One region of the Shewanella sp. FJAT-51649 genome, then DNA from elsewhere that is predicted to be linked to it. Evidence: predicted binding sites of a transcription regulator. Region 1 holds the regulator's gene; each other region holds the start of a gene.
What was found. Region 1 encodes FliA, which starts transcription of late flagellar genes. Its sites were predicted from a motif close to CTAAAGNTNNNNNNNNNNNNGCCGATA; they were not measured.
Positions count from the first base shown of each region.

Region 2: K0H59_RS17765 (DUF5610 domain-containing protein) is a predicted target of FliA. The motif match lies at 3,310-3,336, and genes of this name have one in related genera.
Region 3: pomA (flagellar motor protein PomA) is a predicted target of FliA. The motif match lies at 1,073-1,099, and genes of this name have one in related genera.
Region 4: K0H59_RS11295 (VC2046/SO_2500 family protein) is a predicted target of FliA. The motif match lies at 1,285-1,311, and genes of this name have one in related genera.

Region 1 is NZ_CP080411.1:1,538,625-1,543,767, forward strand. Features, by position in the region: gene flhA (flagellar biosynthesis protein FlhA) at 1-899, shown strand, start outside; gene flhF (flagellar biosynthesis protein FlhF) at 911-2,287, shown strand; gene K0H59_RS07015 (MinD/ParA family protein) at 2,292-3,173, shown strand; gene K0H59_RS07020 (RNA polymerase sigma factor FliA) at 3,166-3,879, shown strand; gene cheY (chemotaxis response regulator CheY) at 3,927-4,310, shown strand; gene K0H59_RS07030 (protein phosphatase CheZ) at 4,324-5,061, shown strand; gene K0H59_RS07035 (chemotaxis protein CheA) at 5,077-5,143, shown strand, end outside.
Region 2 is NZ_CP080411.1:4,050,108-4,055,250, forward strand. Features, by position in the region: gene K0H59_RS17745 (Fe(3+) ABC transporter substrate-binding protein) at 1-473, opposite strand, end outside; gene K0H59_RS17750 (hypothetical protein) at 692-1,114, shown strand; gene K0H59_RS17755 (glutathione S-transferase) at 1,121-1,717, opposite strand; gene K0H59_RS17760 (ferredoxin--NADP reductase) at 1,788-2,537, opposite strand; gene K0H59_RS17765 (DUF5610 domain-containing protein) at 2,667-3,275, opposite strand; gene K0H59_RS17770 (phosphoglycerate mutase family protein) at 3,446-4,039, shown strand; gene K0H59_RS17775 (FMN-binding glutamate synthase family protein) at 4,051-5,143, shown strand, end outside.
Region 3 is NZ_CP080411.1:3,298,937-3,304,079, reverse strand. Features, by position in the region: gene ispA ((2E,6E)-farnesyl diphosphate synthase) at 1-701, opposite strand, end outside; gene xseB (exodeoxyribonuclease VII small subunit) at 704-943, opposite strand; gene pomA (flagellar motor protein PomA) at 1,258-2,025, shown strand; gene K0H59_RS14615 (flagellar motor protein MotB) at 2,029-2,949, shown strand; gene thiI (tRNA uracil 4-sulfurtransferase ThiI) at 3,166-4,620, shown strand; gene K0H59_RS14605 (hypothetical protein) at 4,772-5,005, opposite strand.
Region 4 is NZ_CP080411.1:2,531,628-2,536,770, reverse strand. Features, by position in the region: gene queE (7-carboxy-7-deazaguanine synthase QueE) at 1-605, shown strand, start outside; tRNA gene K0H59_RS11310 (tRNA-Tyr) at 797-881, opposite strand; tRNA gene K0H59_RS11305 (tRNA-Tyr) at 1,012-1,096, opposite strand; tRNA gene K0H59_RS11300 (tRNA-Tyr) at 1,136-1,220, opposite strand; gene K0H59_RS11295 (VC2046/SO_2500 family protein) at 1,346-1,834, shown strand; gene K0H59_RS11290 (DUF406 family protein) at 2,084-2,371, shown strand; gene K0H59_RS11285 (bifunctional diguanylate cyclase/phosphodiesterase) at 2,560-4,743, shown strand; gene K0H59_RS11280 (YchJ family protein) at 4,824-5,143, opposite strand, start outside.

The sequences.
Region 1 (5,143 bases):
AACTGGGCTTCTTGGTGCCTGCGGTGCATATTCGCGACAACCTCGATTTATCACCCAATGCCTATCGTATTTCGTTAATGGGCGTGGTAGTCGGAGAGGCGGATATTCGCCATGACTGCGAACTTGCCATCAACCCAGGCCAAGTTTACGGTAAGCTCGATGGTATCGAAACCCGCGACCCAGCCTTTGGTCTCGAAGCCGTGTGGATTGCCCCAGAGCTGCGTGAACATGCACAAACCTTAGGTTATACCGTGGTGGATGCTGCGACAGTGGTGGCAACCCATATCAGCCAAATATTGACGAATAACGCGGCGAAACTCTTAGGCTACGAAGAAGTGCAACAACTGATGGATATGCTTGCCAAGCATTCGCCTAAGCTGGTGGATGGCTTTATTCCTGATGTGATGCCGCTCGGAAATGTCGTAAAAGTGATGCAAAACCTATTAAATGAAGGAGTTTCTGTCAGAGACTTGCGTACCATAGTGCAAACTTTGTTAGAATACGGCACTAAGAGTAACGATACTGAAGTGTTAACGGCGGCGGTGCGTATCGCATTGAAGCGCATGATAGTTCAAGAGATCTCGGGTCCCGAACTTGAAATACCTGTCATAACTTTGGCGCCAGAGTTGGAACAGATGTTGCATCAATCAATGCAAGCAACCGGTGGCGATGGTCCGAATATCGAACCCGGTCTTGCAGAGCGTATGCAGCAATCTTTAGCGGATGCCGCTCAAAAGCAAGAAATGGTTGGTCAGCCCGCTATTTTGCTAACGTCAGGTATGTTACGTGCGACACTGTCTCGCTTTGTTAAATATACTATTCCTAATCTCAGAGTGATTTCTTACCAAGAAATCCCCGATGAAAAGCAAATACGCATAGTGTCTGCCGTCGGCCAGTAGAGGACGCATAAGTGAAGATTAAACGTTTTTTTGCCAAAGACATGCGTGCTGCACTGGCCCAAGTGAAGGACACGCTCGGCTCCGATGCCGTGATTATGTCGAATAAAAAAGTGAATGGCGGCATTGAGATTGTGGCCGCCGTTGACTACGACGAGCCCAAAGCGAAGGCACCTGCAGCTGCACCGACTTTTATGGATGTGAGTGATGATTTAGTGTCACTCGGTGCTAAAGCGCCGATTCGTGCTGAAACTAAGCTAAAACCCTCGGCGCCAGCGGACTCTCTCCAAGCTTTGCTCGAGAAGCAACAAAGCCGTTTAAACCAACAACTCACCCATCAACAGCAAGACGCGGAATTGCCTGCGTGGGCACAAGCACTACAGGCACCCGCGGCGCCCAAAGCTGAGCGCCGTGATATGGGCAATGCCTTCGATAAGAAGCCTCAGGTATCACAGAAGCAAAATGCGGATCTCGAAGCCATGCGTGATGAGCTAGCATCTTTACGCAATTTGCTCACTCATCAAGTGTCTGCGTTGATGACTGAACACAAAAAACGCATCGACCCTGTGGGTGCTATGCTGGAGTCAAAGTTGCTGGAGGCTGAGTTTTCTCCTTCGGTCGCGAACAAGTTAGCGGCGCTTAGCCAACACTATACTCCGGCAGAATTAGTTCGTGCCTTGCCACAAAGTCTAGCCAATATGCTTGATAATCAAGGTGATGATATCGTTAAGCAAGGTGGTGTTGTGGCATTGGTTGGCCCAACGGGTGTGGGGAAGACCACTTCCTTAGCCAAATTAGCGGCTCGCTTCGCCGCCCATCATGGCGCAGACCAAGTCGCTTTGATTACTACAGATCATTATCGTATTGGCGCCTATGAGCAATTGGCCACCTATGGCAAAATTATGGGCTGTCCCGTTAAGCAAGCCCATGATCTTGCTGAGCTAGAGCAAATTCTGTATCAGTTCAGAAATCGCAAGCTAGTATTGATAGATACTGCGGGGATGGGCCAACGAGATATGCGGCTTTACCAGCAACTTGATAATTTAACTGCAAATAGCAGAATACCTATCCGCAGTTATCTGGTACTGTCTGCCACAGGACAGCGCCGCGTGCTACAAGATGCTGTAAATCACTTTAAACGCATTCCCTTATCTGGTGTTGTACTCACCAAACTCGATGAATCCGTGTCGTTAGCGGGCGCATTAAGTGTGTTGATCCAAAGTGGGTTGCCATTAAGTTATGTTACGGATGGGCAGCGAGTGCCCGAAGATATGAAAGTCGCCGATACTTTATTGCTCGCAGAGCAGGCGTTAGCGGCCTTAGAAAACACTGAACAACAATCGTTACCAGACACAGCGTGGTCAGATAATATGACCTGTGCATTTGAGTAGAGTTATGACCCTGGATCAAGCAAGTGGTTTACGTATGATGAATCAACCCTATAACGAAAAAGTGAAAGTAATCGCGGTTACGGGTGGTAAAGGTGGCGTGGGTAAAACCAGCGTGTCCATCAATACCGCAGTAGCATTAGCCGAAAAGGGCAAGCGTGTCTTAGTGCTTGATGCCGACCTTGGCTTAGCAAACGTCGATGTCATGTTAGGGATCCGTGCCGAGCGTAACCTTTCCCATGTGCTCTCTGGCGATGCTGAGCTGGATGATATTATTGTCCGCGGTCCTAAAGGCATTGGCATTGTCCCTGCGACCTCTGGTACCCAAGGCATGGTCGAATTGAGTCCTGCACAACATGCGGGTTTAATTCGTGCATTCAGTGAGATGCGTACCCAGTTTGATATCCTCATCGTGGATACCGCCGCGGGGATTTCAGATATGGTGCTCAGTTTCTCCCGTGCGTCGCAGGATGTGCTAGTCGTTGTCTGCGACGAGCCAACCTCAATCACTGACGCCTATGCGTTAATCAAAATTCTCAGCCGTGAACACGGCGTTTTCCGCTTTAAAATTGTTGCGAATATGGTGCGCAGTTTACGCGAAGGTATGGAATTGTTTGCTAAACTCAGTAAAGTGACCGACCGATTCTTGGACGTGGCACTTGAACTGGTTGCGACCATTCCGTTTGATGAAAACCTTCGCAAATCAGTGCGTAAACAAAAGTTAGTGGTTGAGGCTTATCCTAAGTCTCCAGCGGCTATCGCGTACCATGGCCTAGCGAATAAGATCATGAGCTGGCCGGTACCACAGCAACCTGGTGGGCATTTGGAATTTTTCGTTGAGCGCTTAGTTCAGCGACCAGATTTTCAAGAGGAAAAAACGAGTGAATAAAGCCGCAGCGTATACTTGTTTAGACAGTAAAACGTCAATCGTTGAACAGTATGCACCGTTGGTTAAAAGAATTGCACATCACTTGCTCGCCAGATTACCTGCCTCAGTGCAGCTCGATGACTTGCTTCAAGCGGGGATGATGGGACTATTAGAAGCATCATCCAAGTTTGATGGTGGCAAAGGTGCAAAGTTTGAAACCTTCGCCGGCATACGGATCCGTGGCGCCATGTTGGATGAGATCCGTCGTGGCGACTGGGTTCCCCGTTCTGTTCATCGTAATAATCGTCGAGTTGCTCAAGCCATTGATGAGTTAGAGCAAGTGCTGGGTCGTGATGCGCGCGACACAGAAATTGCAGAAAAACTTGATATGACGCTCGATGAGTACCATCATATTCTTAACGATGTTTCTGTTGGTAAAATCATAGGGATAGAGGACTTAGGCGTATCGCAGGATATACTCACTCCGAGCGATAATGTGAGCGATGGAACATTTGAAGCATTAGCAGAAACCCAGTTTCATTCAGCACTCGTCGAGGCGATAAAATTATTGCCCGAAAGAGATGCGCTAGTGCTATCGTTATACTACGATGAAGCATTGAATTTAAAAGAAATTGGCGCCATTCTTGAGGTAAGCGAATCGCGAGTTAGCCAGATATTAAGTCAGGCAATGTTGCGACTCAAAGGCAAACTCAAGCATTGGACATAAGTATAATTATTGATTGAGCACAGAATGTCGGCTCACCGGAGGAAACCTTGGACAAGAATATGAAGATTCTCATCGTTGATGACTTTTCGACAATGAGACGTATCATCAAGAACTTGTTGCGAGACTTGGGCTTTAACAATACCCAAGAAGCAGACGACGGCTCAACCGCGCTGCCCATGCTGCAAAAGGGCGACTTTGATTTTGTCGTTACAGATTGGAACATGCCTGGTATGCAAGGGATTGACTTGCTGAAGGCCATCCGCGCTGATGATTCTCTAAAGCATTTACCCGTATTAATGGTTACCGCAGAAGCAAAACGTGAACAAATCATCGCTGCCGCACAAGCTGGCGTGAATGGTTATGTGGTTAAACCTTTTACCGCAGCAACACTTAAAGAGAAGTTAGATAAAATATTCGAACGACTCGCTTAAGCAAGGATGAGCTATGAAGTCACAAACATCAGGGCTCATTACGCTCGAGAAGGCTCAGCGTTTAGTTGAACTATTAAGCGCGAATGATCAAACTCAAGCAGATGATTTATTTAGGGAACTCGCGGCTCCACTCCAACGGGAGCTCTTTGATGAAGTTGGTAAACTAACCAGACAGCTTCACAGCGCATTGATGGATTTCCAAGTCGATAATCGTCTGGTTGAACTAGCTAATACAGAAATCCCCGACGCTAAGGAAAGGTTAAGTTATGTCATTGACATGACTGAGCAGGCAGCGAATAAAACCATGGATGCGGTGGAGGAGTGCTTGCCATTAGCCAATGCATTAACCGCGAATATCCAGCAGGTGATGCCATCTTGGGACAAATTAATGCGTCGTGAAATCGCCTTGAGCGATTTTAAAGCGCTTTGCCACAATGTGCAGCATTTGATGTCACGTAGCGAATTGGATTCCAATCGCTTACGCGAATTGCTTAACCAGATTTTGATGGCGCAGGATTTTCAGGACCTGACTGGACAAATGATCCGTCGGGTGATCGATCTAGTGATGGAAGTTGAAAGTAATCTGGTGTCTATGCTGACAGTATTTGGTGAGCAACCCGTGATTGAGAGTCAGATTACTCAGAAAAATAATATTGAAGCTGAAGGACCGATAATGAATGCCGAGCTTCGTCAAGACGTCGTTACCGGTCAAGATGAAGTCGATGATCTGCTGTCGAGTCTGGGTTTCTAACTGGGAGTCAATTTGATGGCCTTTGATGTAGATGAAGAGATACTCCAGGACTTTTTAATTGAAGCGGGCGAAATTCTCGAGT
Region 2 (5,143 bases), 2.3 Mb from region 1:
TTACCACTGCGAGTACAGATCTTGCCTTTGTACTTAGGATCGGCCAGCTCTTCGTAGCTGATGGCTTGTGGGCCGAGGCGATCTTTTGCCGTATAGAGATTACGCACACGCATCGTTAAGGCATACCATTGTCCATCGGGATCGCGGTATTGCGCGGGAATATTGCGATTGAGCTGCTCACTTTTCACGGGAGACGTCAGGTCTTTGTCGACTAATTCGACCAAGCGAGAGAAATCTGAAGTTAACACTAAATCCGCAGGGGATAAACGGCCTTCACGGGCGATACGCTCGGCAATACCGTCTTTTGCAAATACCACATTCACAGCAATGCCAGTTTCATCGGTGAAACGCTTCAGAATAGGCTCAACCAAAAACGCTTGGCGATATGAATAAACCGTTAATTTTTCATCCGCATGTGCAGACTGCGCAACCGACATTAACCCAAGTAAAGCGGCACAAGTTACCCATTTCATTAGCGATTTCTCCTCAAAATGATGACATCAAGCGTGAGTCAATTCTTAAGACTATTAATGATAATAGTTATCAGTTGCGCAAGAGTAATAGATCAAATGAACTAGGGCAATAGTTTGATTAACTTTTTGTTTTTAATGAAATTAAACTTAAAACTGGTGATTATCTCAAACCAAACTAAACTGAACCTTAATTCGCTTAAAATACATGAGGAGGCGTTATGTTAGGCGCGTTACTGCTGCTTGTCGTCGTGATAGCGCTACTCGCGTTTATGGTGCTCAAACGGGGGCCTAAAAAGCGCAAGCATTTTGTCAAACTCATGGATAACGCGAAAAAGAAAAATCAACGGCTTGCAGGACAAGAAAGGCGCTTCCATTGCGTCAGCATCGAAAATGACGGCAGTTGTTGTGAGCAGGTAGATGAGCTCAAAGGAAAACGTTTCCTTTCAAAGGAAGCCCCTGAACTCCCAATGGAAGAATGCACTATGGCCAATTGTCAGTGCCGCTATCAACACTATGATGATAGACGCCAAACGGGTAACGATCGCAGAGTCGATTACGGCATAACAAAGGATCTCTACGGCGCGTTTGGTGAACATAATCGCCGTGAGACCCATAGAGGCCGCCGCTCAACAGACCACTAGTGCCTTTTACGCTGGGCGAGTTTCCACAAACGCGGGGAGATCGCGCATCTCACTAAACCAGAGCGAGGTCGCTGGAGCCACTTTACGCCAATCGAGCTCTGGATGTCTGAAATCCACATAATCTAATAAGCAGATTAAGGCTAATTGCGGTGCCTGAATCGTTGCCTGAGTAATCACACTCTGATGTTCCATTTGCATCAAACCGCGCAGCAGCGCTTGCTCAAAACGTGATGTCCAAAAGGCCGATCTGACCCCTTCTTCTTCACGCATTTGTTCTTGGCGCAATTTTACCGCGCTATCGATCAGGCCTTTGATCATCGAATATTGGCATTGCAATACCCAGTTATTCACTTGGCCGCCAAACATCTGCTGCTCACCTAATTCGGCGTCTAAATAGCGCATAATCACTTCGCTATCGAAGATAGGTACGCCATCGTTGGTGATGAGGCAAGGGATCTGTCCAAGCGGATTAACATCGAGCAGCTCGGCGGTGTTTTCCATCGGGTTGACTAAGACTTCTTCGATATCCTTAATCCCTAAATAACGGATTAATGTGCGAACACAGCGAGCATAGGGTGAAGCGAGGGAGCAGAGCAACTTCATCAAAAAATCCTTCTATATGACTGACATTAAAACGATTAATAAAAATTATTTATCACAAACACTCAATACACTACCAATATTTCTCGACGGTAATTTGTCCCGGTGCGCGGCGTAGGTTTTTAGCTAATCCCTTGTCGAGCAACGCAGCCTGCGCGCCGCTGATCATCCCCGGATTACCACAAATCATCACCTGCGAATCCGCAGCATTGATAGTTAACCCCACTTTACGCTCAATTTCGCCCGAGACGAGACCATCGGGAATACGGCATTGCAGTGCATCGTCGACCTTTTCACGGGTGACGGTTAAACACAGGATAAACTGATCAGGATATTGCGCGGCATAAGCCTTTATTTTATCGAGGTAGGCTAAGTCTTTAGCTTCGCGGACACCATAGACAAGCACGACTTTTTCGAAACGCTGCCAAGGCTCGGCCGTATCTAGCATAGATAAGAATGGCCCCACGGCCGTCCCCGTGGCTAACAACCATAAGTGCCGACCTTGCCCTGCTCCCTTAGGGATCTCATCCAAGGTCATAAAGCCTGTGGCGGTTGGGGTGATCTCAATTTCATCCCCGATGGCAAGATTCTGTAATTGTGGGGATAACAGCCCTTCTTCTACGGCGACAGCCAAGATTTCGGCATAGGGTTTATCGGGGGAATTCACGAGGGAATAGGCTCTAGCGACACGTTTATCATCTTGTACTTGGCTGAGTTTAATAAATTGACCCGGAATAAAGGGCGCCAGTTCGGCCGCTATCCGCAGCGAAAATAATTTATCACTCCAATCAATACGTTCGATAACCCGTCCCCTAGTCCACATAACTCGCCCTCAAGCAAAACGTTAAATAGATCCCTAGCATAGACTGTTATCTGCGCAACAAAAACCCCTTATTGCAAGGGGCTTAAAACAAGGGAAATGGCAACAAGATAGAGTACTAAGCGCGGGACATTATGCGCTAGCCGTTTGCGCCTCATCAGGTTTCTTATTGAAGCTATCCCTAAAGGCCTGCAATCCTTCTTGCACTAAACCATAGGTTTTATCGACGCCATCGGCAATATCCCCTTGCAACACTTTAAGGCCAGACAAAATATCTCGAGCCTCCTTAAAACCATTGTCGATAGCGCCGCCGATAATGCTCATAAAACTGTCGAGCTGCTCATCCAAACTCATATTTGAATTTTGCTGTTGGTGAATGCTAAAAAACTGGGTTGCAAAACTCACAATCCGATCGGCAGTCGCTTCGGGGGAAGTATCGACGTTATTGTCATAGGCGGTTTGAATGGCATTTTCGCCCATCGAAGGGGCTAACTCTTTGTTTATCGCTTCAATTGCCGCGCGATAAAGTAACGCCATGGATTGATCACCGGATTTTAAACTCACATCTTCCTGCGCCGACAGAATCGCCTGATTCATTAACTGCTTACTGGTTTGTTGTGCAGTTTGCTTAGATGCTGCTTCCACATTTTTCGTCTTTTCAGCATTGGCAGGCACGTTTTCGGCATACTTGCGGTGGGACGAAGAAGCGCTCTGTACCTGTGCAGGGTTGTTAATTTCCATGATACAAAATCCATTCAATTTGGGGTGACTCTATTATCGACCAAAATTTGAGCAACTTTAGTATTTTTCTCAATTGCAGTACCATCACAATCTAAGGCAATGATACCCATAATGAATCTATTCGCCTCAGCGTCACACTTGCATGCGCTCATCAGATAAGGATATACGGCATGGCAACTCCCCAATGGCTAGCAGTGGTTACTCACTCCTTGCGAACCATCCGCTTAAATAAACTTCGGCTATCACACACTCTACTGTTAGGCCTGTTACTCTTTACCAGCATAGGACTCAGCCCCATCAATCAAGCTTTTGCCGATAATCGATTGATTATTTTGGTAAGGCATGCCGAAAAAGCCGACGCTCCAGCAGGCGATCCGTCCCTTTCCGATGATGGTCATGCACGTGCCCTCGCGCTGGTTAGCGCCTTGCAAAGGACGCAGATCTCGCAACTGATCGCGACCCAATATCAAAGAACTCAGCAAACCTTGTTGCCTATGTCTTCGGAGCGGCATCTGCCTATTACTGTAGTCGCAGCCGAAAAACCACTCGAAGCCCATATCCAGCAAATCGTTGAACAAGTACATGCCGTGAAAGATAACAGCTTAATCGCGGGGCATTCCAATACCGTCCCACTGATCATCAAGGCTCTTGGCGGCCCAGAAATCCCCACCATAGCTGAAGATGATTACAGCCAGCTGTTTTTACTCTCCATCCATGATGGACAGCCGGCGAGCCTTATCTCCACCCGTTATGGACACGAATAGAGGATAACAAGATGCAAGAATTGAATTGGTTTATGTGGGGACTGGATCTCTTCTCAGGGCTATTTTTAATCCTAGTGGGCTTTGTCGTTCTGGCGATTGTGTATATGTATATCGCCGACAAGCTACAAACCAAACAGGCCGTGCGCCACAACTACCCTGTGATAGGTCGCTTTAGGTATTTATTTGAGAAACAAGGCGAGTTTTTTAGACAATACTTTTTCGCACAGGACAGGGAAGAATTGCCCTTTAACCGCGCCGAGCGAAGCTGGGTATATCGAGCCGCGAAAAACGTCGACAGAACCATCGCCTTTGGCTCGACGCGCCCGCTAGACAGCACAGGCGCCATCATGTTTATGAATACCGCCTTTCCTACTCAAGATGAAGATATCACGCCAATTCTGCCTCAAACCATTGGCCCCCATTGCCGCGAGCCCTACACCACTAAGGCCATTTGCCATATCTCCGCCATGAGCTTCGGCGCCCTGTCACGCCCTGCCGTCACCGCCTTATCCCACGGCGCAGCACAGGCGGGATGTTGGTTAAATACCGGAGAAGGTGGCTTAAGCCCTTACCATTTAAAAGGTGGCTGCGACTTAGTCTTTCAAATTGGTACCGCTAAATACGGTGTACGTAATGAGCACGGCCATTTAGACGATGACAAGCTCAAAGAAATCGCCGCACATCCCGAAGTTAAAATGTTTGAAATCAAAATGAGCCAAGGAGCCAAACCAGGCAAGGGCGGTATCTTGCCGGGGATAAAAGTCACCGAGGAGATAGCCAAAATTCGCGGTATCCCGCAGGGCCATGATTCCATTAGCCCCAATGGCCATATCGAGTTTAAAAATGTGGGCGATATTCTGGATATGATTGCCAGAGTACGTGAGGTCACGGGTAAACCCACCGGCATTAAAGCCGTACTTGGGGACGTGCAATGGCTCGAAGATTTTTGCGATGAAATTGAGCGCCGTGGCGAAGCCTCTGCCCCCGACTTTTTTACCTTAGACAGTGCTGACGGCGGCACGGGCGCCGCCCCTCAACCCTTAATGGATTATGTGGGCTTGCCCCTTAAAGAGAGTTTACCCATATTAGTCAATATCTTAATTC
Region 3 (5,143 bases), 1.8 Mb from region 1:
TTGCCGAGTTCTTCCGTGGTGGCAATGATGTCCAGAATATCGTCTTGCACTTGGAAGGCAAGTCCTACCGCATGGGCAAATTCCATCATAGTCTGATATTCATCTTTTGGCGCATTAGCGGCGATCAGGGCTAACTCAACGGCGCAGCTGATAAGGGCGCCCGTTTTCATATTATGCAGTTGAGTTAAGGCCTTAAGGTCGATGAGCTTATCAGTTGAGGCTAAGTCAATCGCTTGGCCGCCACACATACCACGGTAACCCGAGGCTTTCGCCAGCGCTCTCACCATGGCGATATGCTGCTCGCTGCTGATCCCCGGCACGGCTTCGGTAACAATTTCAAAGGCTAAGGTTTGCAGTGCATCCCCAGCAAGGATGGCGGTGGCTTCATCGAAGGCGATATGCACTGTGGGCTGACCACGACGAAGGTCGTCATCGTCCATGGCGGGTAAATCGTCATGAATTAACGAATAAGCATGAATACACTCAATGGCGGCGGCGCTGGCGTCGAGCTTTTCAAGCGGCACGCCAAACATTTGCCCCACACTGTAAACCAAGAAGGGACGGATACGCTTACCGCCTAATAGCGCGCCGTGGGTCATGGCGGCCTTTAATTGCGGCGCAGTGTCTTCGAGTGTGCTGAAACGTTGTTTTAATTGGTCATCAACCCGTAGTTGATATTCTTTTATTGCATTGACTAACACGCTTATTCGCCCTCAACGGCATAGGGAGAGAGGGGCGCATTTTCATCCTGCTTGAGTAAAATGGCCACTTTTTGCTGAGCTTGCTCGAGTTTTGCTTGGCTGTTACGCACCAGATTGATGCCACGTTCAAATTGTTTTAACGCATCATCCAGAGAGACATCGCCCTGTTCTAATTCGGCAACGATGCGCTCGAGTTCACCAAGGGATTCTTCAAAACTGAGATTTTCGGGTTTCTTCGCCACGTTAATAATTCCTTTGAAAGAGCGGACACAAGGTATATCAGGGCGACTCAAGGGTCAAATTCAGTCGACGGATATTTGCTCAATAGCACGCTTTGTTGCTGAATTTTTTTCAGAAAATAGAAATTGTCGCTAAACTTGCTTAGTGCTTGTCCGATAAATGACAATAATAGCATTATGCTTTTAATCATCCTTTGACATCATAGAGTAAGGCTCAGGTTAAAACCAAAGTGTAATCCCTATGCGGATGACATTTTGTGTTATTTTGCGAATAGAGTCAGTATCATGTCGTTTATACCGAATATTGAGGAGCCGTTGTGGATTTAGCTACAGTTATAGGACTAGTCGGGGGCTTTGGTTTTATCCTTTGGGCTATGATGACCAGCGGCGGCCTGGCAATCTTTATCGACGTACCCTCAGTGTTTATCGTATTCGGTGGTTCATTCTTCGTCGTAATGATGAAATTCAATCTCAAACAGTTTTTGGGCGCGGTAAAAATCGCCGTCAAAGCCTTTATGTTTAAGATTGATAAGCCTGAAGATCTTATCGAACAATCCGTGACTATGGCGGACGCCGCCCGTAAAGGCGGATTCCTTGCCCTTGAAGAAGCGCAAATTTCCAATAGTTTTATGCAAAAAGCCGTCGATATGTTGGTCGATGGTCACGATGGTGAAGTGGTGCGCGCCGCACTTGAAAAAGACATTGCCCTCACCGAAGAGCGCCATCGCAACGGCATTGCGATTTTTAGGGCATTTGGTGACGTCGGCCCCGCGATGGGGATGATTGGTACCTTAGTGGGCTTGGTGGCCATGTTATCCAACATGTCGGATCCTAAATCGATTGGTCCTTCGATGGCGGTGGCCTTGTTAACGACTCTGTACGGCGCCGTGGTCGCGAACATGGTGTGTATCCCCATTGCCGATAAACTCACCCTACGCATGGGTGAAGAAATGCTGAACCGCAACCTGATTATGGACGCGGTATTAGCCATTCAAGATGGTCAAAACCCGCGGGTGATTGAAGGTTTCTTGAAGAATTATCTTGCTGAAAAACAGCGGAAAATCGATACAACGGACGGAGAGTAGCCCATGGCTAAGTGCAACTGTCCACCGCCCGGAGCGCCGCTCTGGTTGGCAACATTTGCCGATTTGATGTCCCTCTTGATGTGTTTCTTCGTGCTGCTGCTGTCATTCTCCGAAATGGACGTGATGAAGTTTAAGCAGATCGCAGGCTCGATGAAGTATGCCTTCGGGGTGCAAAATAAGGTCGAAGTCAAAGACATTCCTAAGGGGACGTCTGTGATTGCATTGGAGTTTCGTCCTGGCCGTCCCGATCCCACGCCGATTGAAATCATTAACCAACAAACCAACGAAATGACCGAACCCGTATTGGATTATCAAGCGGGCGAAGACGATAGCGCGGGTGGTGTGCAGCAGCAAAATGGTTCGCAGCGGGGCGGTGAAGCCTCGGCGACGGCCCAAGAAACGGCGGATGCGGTCAAAGCGGAAGCCGCAGCGGCGCAGGATAAAATCAATCAGCAAGTGAAGAAAATGGCACAGGAGCTCAATAATGAGATCACCGATGGGGCGATCGAAATTGAGTCACTTGGGCAGCAAATCATTATCCGTATCCGCGAGAAGGGCTCATTTGCCTCGGGATCGGGCTTCCTGCAGCCGCGATTTAAACCTGTGGTGCGCTCGGTCGGTGAATTGCTAAAAGATGTGCCGGGGATTATCACGGTATCGGGTTACACAGATGATATGCAGATAAGCGATGAGCTCTACAGCTCGAACTGGGATCTCTCGAGCAAACGCGCTGTGGCGGTGGCCGATGTGCTGCTGCAAGTGAAAGGCTTCGATCCTAAGCGGATGAAAGTGGTCGGTATGGCGTCGAATAATCCAATCGTGCCCAATGACTCACCTGAAAACCGCGCACGAAATCGTCGAGTTGAGATTGCCATTGAACAGGGTAAAGCCAAAGAATCCGAAGAGATTCAAGTAGGTAAATAGCTTTTAAACCAAATCAGTGATTCGATAAAAACGCCGTGACTTGCTCACGGCTTTTTTATTTGTGATTTTTTGACTATAAGTTCAACTGTGCATAAGCGCACGCCACGAGCAGTCCGAGTGTTGAAACAGGTGCGCCAATCGCCGTGAGTTTGTTATAATCCGGCGATTATTCTTTTAACCAATTTTGCTGTTTACAAAATTGCCCGCGGAAATCCCATGAAGTTTATTGTAAAGCTGTACCCAGAAATCATGATGAAGAGCAAGCCCGTGCGCATGCGCTTCACCAAAATGCTTGAAACCAACATCCGTAACGTGCTCAAAAAAGTTGATGAAGATGCCAAAGTGCAACGTCAATGGGACCGTATTTGGGTAAAGGTGCCAAATGATAAACCTGAATTAGCTCAGGCCTTTGGTGAGCGTTTAGCCTGTATTCCTGGGATCGCCCATGTGGTGCAAGTGGATGAATACAGCTTTACCTCAGTCGACGATATCTACCAGCAAGTCTTACCCGTTTACCGTGACCAAATTGCCGGTAAAACCTTCTGTGTGCGCGTTAAACGCACAGGCTCACACGATTTTAACTCTATCGAAGTCGAGCGTTATGTCGGTGGCGGTTTAAACCAGTTTACCGATGCGATTGGCGTGCGTTTGAAGAACCCAGAAGTGACAGTTAACCTCGAAATCGAGGGTGATAAACTGTATATGGTGACTAAGCGTATCGAAGGCTTAGGCGGCTTTCCTATGGCGACGCAGGAAGATGTATTGTCTTTGATTTCGGGCGGTTTTGACTCAGGCGTGTCGAGCTACCAATTTATTAAGAAGGGCGCTCGTACCCATTACTGTTTCTTCAACCTCGGTGGCGCGCAGCATGAAATTGGCGTGAAACAAGTCGCTTACCATTTGTGGAAAACCTATGGTGAATCCCACAAGGTGAAGTTTGTGTCTGTGCCGTTCGAGCCTGTGGTGGCTGAGATTTTAGAGAAAATCGACAACGGTCAAATGGGCGTGGTGCTCAAGCGTATGATGATGCGCACCGCGGCGCGTATTGCCGAGCGTATGGGCATTCAGGCGATTGTGACAGGTGAGAGTTTAGGCCAAGTATCGAGCCAAACCTTGACCAACTTAAACGTGATTGACCGCTGCACCGATATGCTGATCCTGCGCCCGCTGATCGCCATGGACAAGCAGGACATCATCAACGAATGTCGCCGTATCGGCACCGAAGATTTTGCTAAATCTATGCCCGAATATTGCGGTGTGATTTCGCAAAAGCCAACCGTTAAGGCGGTACTGGCCAAGGTTGAGGCTGAGGAGACCAAATTCTCTGAGGACTTGATTGACCGTATCGTTGAGCAGGCCGTGGCCATTGATATCAGGGAGATAGCAGAACAAATGAATACGCGTATCACTGAAACTGAAACCGTTGTTGCTATCGACACCAATGAAGTGGTGATTGATATTCGCGCCCCAGAGGAAGAAGAGAATAAGCCGCTGGAGATTGAAGGCGTGGAAATCAAGCGCATTCCTTTCTTCAAATTAGCGACTCAGTTTGCCGATCTCGATAAGCAGAAGACTTACCTGCTGTACTGCGAGCGTGGGGTGATGAGTAAATTACAAGCGCTATACCTGATTGAACAAGGTTATCACAATGTTAAGGTTTACCGCCCTTAAGCGATAGCCAGTAAAACGCGAGCTAAGGCCAAACATCAACTTTGGCCTTAATGCGTATGAATTGGGGCCTCGATGCGCCAATAAGCAGGTAAACGAATACAAAAAAGCCGCATTGGAATGCGGCTTTTATTTTACTGATAAGCTGTGCAATTTATTCGGTCTTGACCACTTGCTGGGCCGGTAACACGTCATCGGCAAGCAATAAGGTTGGATCCTGCAGCGCTTCTTCATGCATTTTCTCCATCGTCGCAGTCAGTTCGGCATTGATGCTTGCCTGTAAATCACTGGTGTCGATGATAATTTCTGCATCGATAACATTTGCGCTGACATTGGCACTGAGTGCGCTGACTAACACTAACGCAAAAGCAGATTTTAAATTGAACATAGTCGCCTCCGGGCTGACAAAGTATTGCTGTCAGACATTCCCATCACCCGTTCGAGATTGTCCAACTCATGTGTTTCGTTGGCGCAAAATTTAATCAAAAACGCTGGCCTTTACAAACGATTAAATGTAACAATGCGG
Region 4 (5,143 bases), 990 kb from region 1:
CCGCCATTTTTGTGCGATTACAGGGCTGCCCTGTGGGATGTGCTTGGTGTGATACCAAACAGACTTGGGATCTGCTTGAGGAAAACAAGGTGTTACCCGAACAAGTGATCACCGTCGATGGTTCTGTGGGGCGCTGGGCTAACCATACGGCGCAGAGTCTTATCGAGGCGTTCAACGCTAAGGGATATACGGCGCGCCATGTGGTGATCACTGGCGGTGAGCCTTGCATGTACGATCTGCATGAATTAACCCACACGCTTCATGCTGCCGGCTTTGCCACTCAAATCGAGACCAGTGGCACCTTTGATGTGAAGTGCGATGCTGATACCTGGGTGACTGTCTCGCCAAAGATCAATATGAAAGGGGGTTATAAGGTGTTAGCGCAGGCCTTGACCCGCGCCAACGAGATAAAGCACCCAATAGCAACCGAAAATCATATCGTCGAACTCGATGAGTTACTCAAAGGGATTGATGTGTCAGCGAAAACTATTTGTCTGCAACCCATCAGCCAAAAACCAAGGGCGACGGAATTAGCGATGAAGGTGTGTATTGCCCGTAATTGGCGTTTATCGATTCAAACCCACAAATACCTGAATATCGATTAATGGCCACATAGAACTGCAGTATTTTTTAATGCTCAGAAATAGTTTTAACGCTCCGAATGGGGCGTTTTTTATCAGCAAAATCCATGGATGAAAAGCAATAGGGTTAAGCGATAGAATAAGCTTGAATAGCGGGAGTACGAGTAAGAAAAATTGGGGAATAACGCGAGATAAAGTGTGAGATAAGAAAGAAGTGGTGGAGGGAGAAGGATTCGAACCTTCGAAGGCGGAGCCGTCAGATTTACAGTCTGATCCCTTTGGCCACTCGGGAACCCCTCCACATATTTTCTTCAACTTTTAACTCTGACTCATTAAGACGAATTTAAAAGTTATCTTAAATCTTGGCCGGATTTAAGGGTAAAGCAAGTTTGCAGCAGACTAACGATTGTCTAACCATACAAGATAAAAGTGGTGGAGGGAGAAGGATTCGAACCTTCGAAGGCGGAGCCGTCAGATTTACAGTCTGATCCCTTTGGCCACTCGGGAACCCCTCCACGAGTATCTTTTATAGCATCGCTAATTGTTAGTGCAAATGGTGGAGGGAGAAGGATTCGAACCTTCGAAGGCGGAGCCGTCAGATTTACAGTCTGATCCCTTTGGCCACTCGGGAACCCCTCCTCAATTGCGGCCGCCATAGTAGTCAGAAACGTTTGGCATGTAAAGTCTAAATATGAAAATTTTCCTAAAGTTCTGGTTCAACTGGTCGATTAACTAACAACGAGTTGTTTTAATGATGTTTTTTTATGCAAATCGATGTTCCTTTAATCAACGAAGCCCAAATTGGCTCCCGCTTAAATGCGGCAATCGAACACAACAGGCGAGGAGAGTTCGCCCTGTTGTTATCGCTATTGTCGGCAGACGCGAGGGACATGGCGCAGTTTCAATGGCAAAAAGAGCTCGATAATGCAGAAAAATTGCAACGTCAGTTTGAGTTACCCCCAAAACAAGCGCTTGTGGCGGATTTATCGACGGATAACAATGTTACCGACAATAGTGCTGTTTTTGCCGAGCAAGGGGCGAGGGCGTTTCAACTGCAGCAGGCATTGCGCCCTGAAGCCTTAGTGATCCGCGGTGGCGAGCCTATCGCCATGGCTGAAGCCTTAAGTAATTGCGATCTCACCACACGCCTGCGCCAACGTGGGCAATTGCCATCCCCTAAAATGGACATCATGCATTTTGCCGATCAACTGGCGATTCAACGTAACTTGGTGCCGTTATTAGCCAGCGCCTAGCCAATATGTCGTCTTACCTCCAAGTCGCTTTCGGGCTGTTGAGGAAGATTCAGTCTTTAAAAGTACATCTAGGCTTTAAGGGACCTGTTGACCAAATAGCCATCAACTGTGTCGATACACAATAATAAGCGTGAGCTAAAGCTGAGTCTCTGACATCACAGTTATCTATAATAAGGCGTTAATGATGCAGCTTTAAGTTGATGCATCACCCTTAAATGCAGCTGTATAGCGATTAATGAGGAAAAACAGATGAAAGGTATCATTGCAGGACAAGCGGCTACCGTAAACGACACTTGCACCGATTGTGGCAGTTTTGTGGATATTGGCGCTGTGATTGATGAGCAGGATACAATGCTGGAGTTATCCTTTGCGGGTGCTCAGGCTGAGGTCGAAGCCAGCAAGATGCTGGAACGGGCTCAAGCACGCTTTAGCCAAACCCAAGGAAACATTGTCAAGAATGACGCGGGCGTTACCCTCAAGCTGGTCTTCGATGTGAGTGTCGAGAAGATGATTTTCCAATTAGAGAACGGGCTGTAAGCATAAAACCCTGCGGTAAATGTTGATTCATTTGTAATAAATTGTGCTCGATGTTGCTGTTTGAAATGCCAATGTGTAATCTGCATCGACAAAAATATTCAGGATTGGCGCAATTAGCACGCTGAAATGAGTAGTGCTACTCGCTGTAGTATCTGTGTTACCCAACACGATGTTTTGTAGGGATTAGAGTGAAGCGACGTCAACATCAGCACTTATTAGAGTCTTTAGTTCATTCTACGGCTAAGCAGCAGGGCGACTTTACGAAAACCGCAGAGCTAGCAACAGAGCTACTCTGTGAGAATTTAGCCGTTTCTCTGGTGTCGGTTTGGATTTTTTCTGCCGATCAATCTAGCCAATCCCTCGTCGCGCAATTTGGCGCAATGGCTCTACAAGACACTTACCGCCCCTCGCAGTTGCAGTCGCTGCCTCGTTATTTAAATGAACTCAAAAATCATCGCCATATCGATGCGGGTAATACCCTTATCGATCCACGCTTGACTGAGTTAGTCGATAACTACTTTATCCCTCGGCAAATTTTATCTAGCCTTGAGATTGGCATTCGCATTAATGGTCATCTCGAAGGCGTGCTTTGCCTTGAGCGAGCGCAAGTCACTCATCATTGGCACGACAGCGAAATCCATCTTGCTTGCCAAATGGCCGATCAACTGGCCTTAACGCTGGCCACTAAACATACCTATGATAAAGAAGAACGCCTAAGTCTATTTCGCTGTGCCACCGAGCAGTCACGCCAGATGAGCATGCTGATTAACCTGCACACTGAAAAAGTCGAATACGTGAACCAAGCCCATGAAGAGATCACTGGCTTAGCGCGTGAAAAAAGCATTGGCGCCAATTTACGTGAGTTAAGTTTTTTTAAGCAGCACAATCAATTAGCTGAGCAAACTCTCGCGCAGATCTTCAGGGGCGAGCAAGCCAAGGGCGAGGTACAATTTAATCGAGCCGATGGCAGTCGATACTGGCTCAAGTATGTGGTCAGTGAATTTATTACCGATCGCGGCAATCATTACGCCTTAGTGTCGGGCGAAGAAAGCACGGATGAACACAATTATAAGGCGGAGCTGGAGCGTTTAGCTTGGCGTTGCAGCCTCACTGGGCTGAATAATCGCAGCCACTTTAATCGGGTATTAGAGAAAACCACCAATGGATTGTTGCTTCTGGTCGATTTAGTCGCCTTTAAACGATTTAACGATACCTATGGCCATGAAAATGGCGACAGCTTGCTGATCGAAATTGGCCGGCGCTTAAAACATTTTTCGGAAATCAATAAGGCGACTGAAATCGCCCGTGTCGGCAGTGACGAATTTGCCGTGTTGCTCACCGATGATAACGCGGTTTACGATCTGGATTATTTCAGTACCCGTCTATATCAGCATTTAGCCATGCCGATTTTAATCGGTCGTGAGCAAATCGAACCTAAGCCCGCACTGGCGGTTGTCGATATCGCCTCGGTGGCGAATCTATTTGCGCCACTGACCTGCGCCGATATTGCGGTGCAATACGCGAAGAAGAAAAAGGGCACGGCCATTCAAGTGTTTAACAGCACTTTGCTCAGTGCCTTTAAGGAAGATGCGCAAATCGAGCGTGATTTGCATAGCGCGATTCGCGGCCGTCAATTTGAACTTTATTATCAGCCCTTACGGGATCTAGAGCAGCAAACCTATATCGGTGCCGAAGCTTTGATCCGTTGGCATCACCCGAAAAAAGGCGTGTTGTATCCCGGTGCGTTTATCGATATTGCCGAGCAATCTGGGATGATCAACGCCATTGGCAGTTGGGTGCTTGAGGCTGCGTGCCGACAACTAAATATTTGGCAGCACCATAATGCCGATTTGAGCATGCATGTTAACGTATCGGCGCGGCAGTTTTTTAGCGGGAACCTGTATGAGCAAGTCTGGCAACTGCTGACGCGTTATCGTTTGAAACCCAAAACCCTGATCCTTGAGATCACCGAGACAGAATTGATGGGCGATATTCGCCATGCCACGCTCTTATGTCAGGAATTAGCGGAGCTGGGGGTGGGGCTGGCCATTGATGATTTTGGTACGGGCTACAGCTCGATGCGTTATCTTAAACAGTTCCCGATCAGTAAGTTAAAAATTGACCGCTCCTTTATCTCCGATCTCACCATTAGCCGCGAAAGCCAAGAAATCGTCTCGGCCATTATCGCGATGGCGAGTGCGCTCAACATTTCCTTGACCGCAGAAGGGGTTGAAACTGCCGAGCAGGAAGCGTTTTTGGCCAAGAGTTTTTGCCATCAAGCGCAGGGTTATTTATACAGTCCCGCACTACGAGAGCCCGAGTTTGCACAATTCTTATTGGCGGCGAAAGAACCTAGTCTAGTGACGCATTAATCATTCAGATTAGCGGTGTCGGCGATATAAAAACAAAAGGCAATCAATCGATTGCCTTTTGTTTTACAAACCATCTTTTGTTAACCCTTCATGCAGCACTGCTTAAACTTCTTACCGCTGTGGCAGACGCAGGGAGCATTACGTCCCGGCAATTTGGCATGCATTTGATGGCCTTTAGTGTAAAACCAACGATCTTGCTCGAAGATAAACTCCGAGCGCTCGTAAATGGCATCAATCTCGCCACTCATTTTATACCAGGCTTTGAAGGTTACAGTACCGTGCTTGCGGCCATCGGGGTGAATGGTTTCATCGGCGGATAACACATCGAGCCCTAACCATTGGGGATGTGGACCTTGTTGGAGCTGTTCAAGGGTTAAGCCATCGAGGTAATCTGCATGGT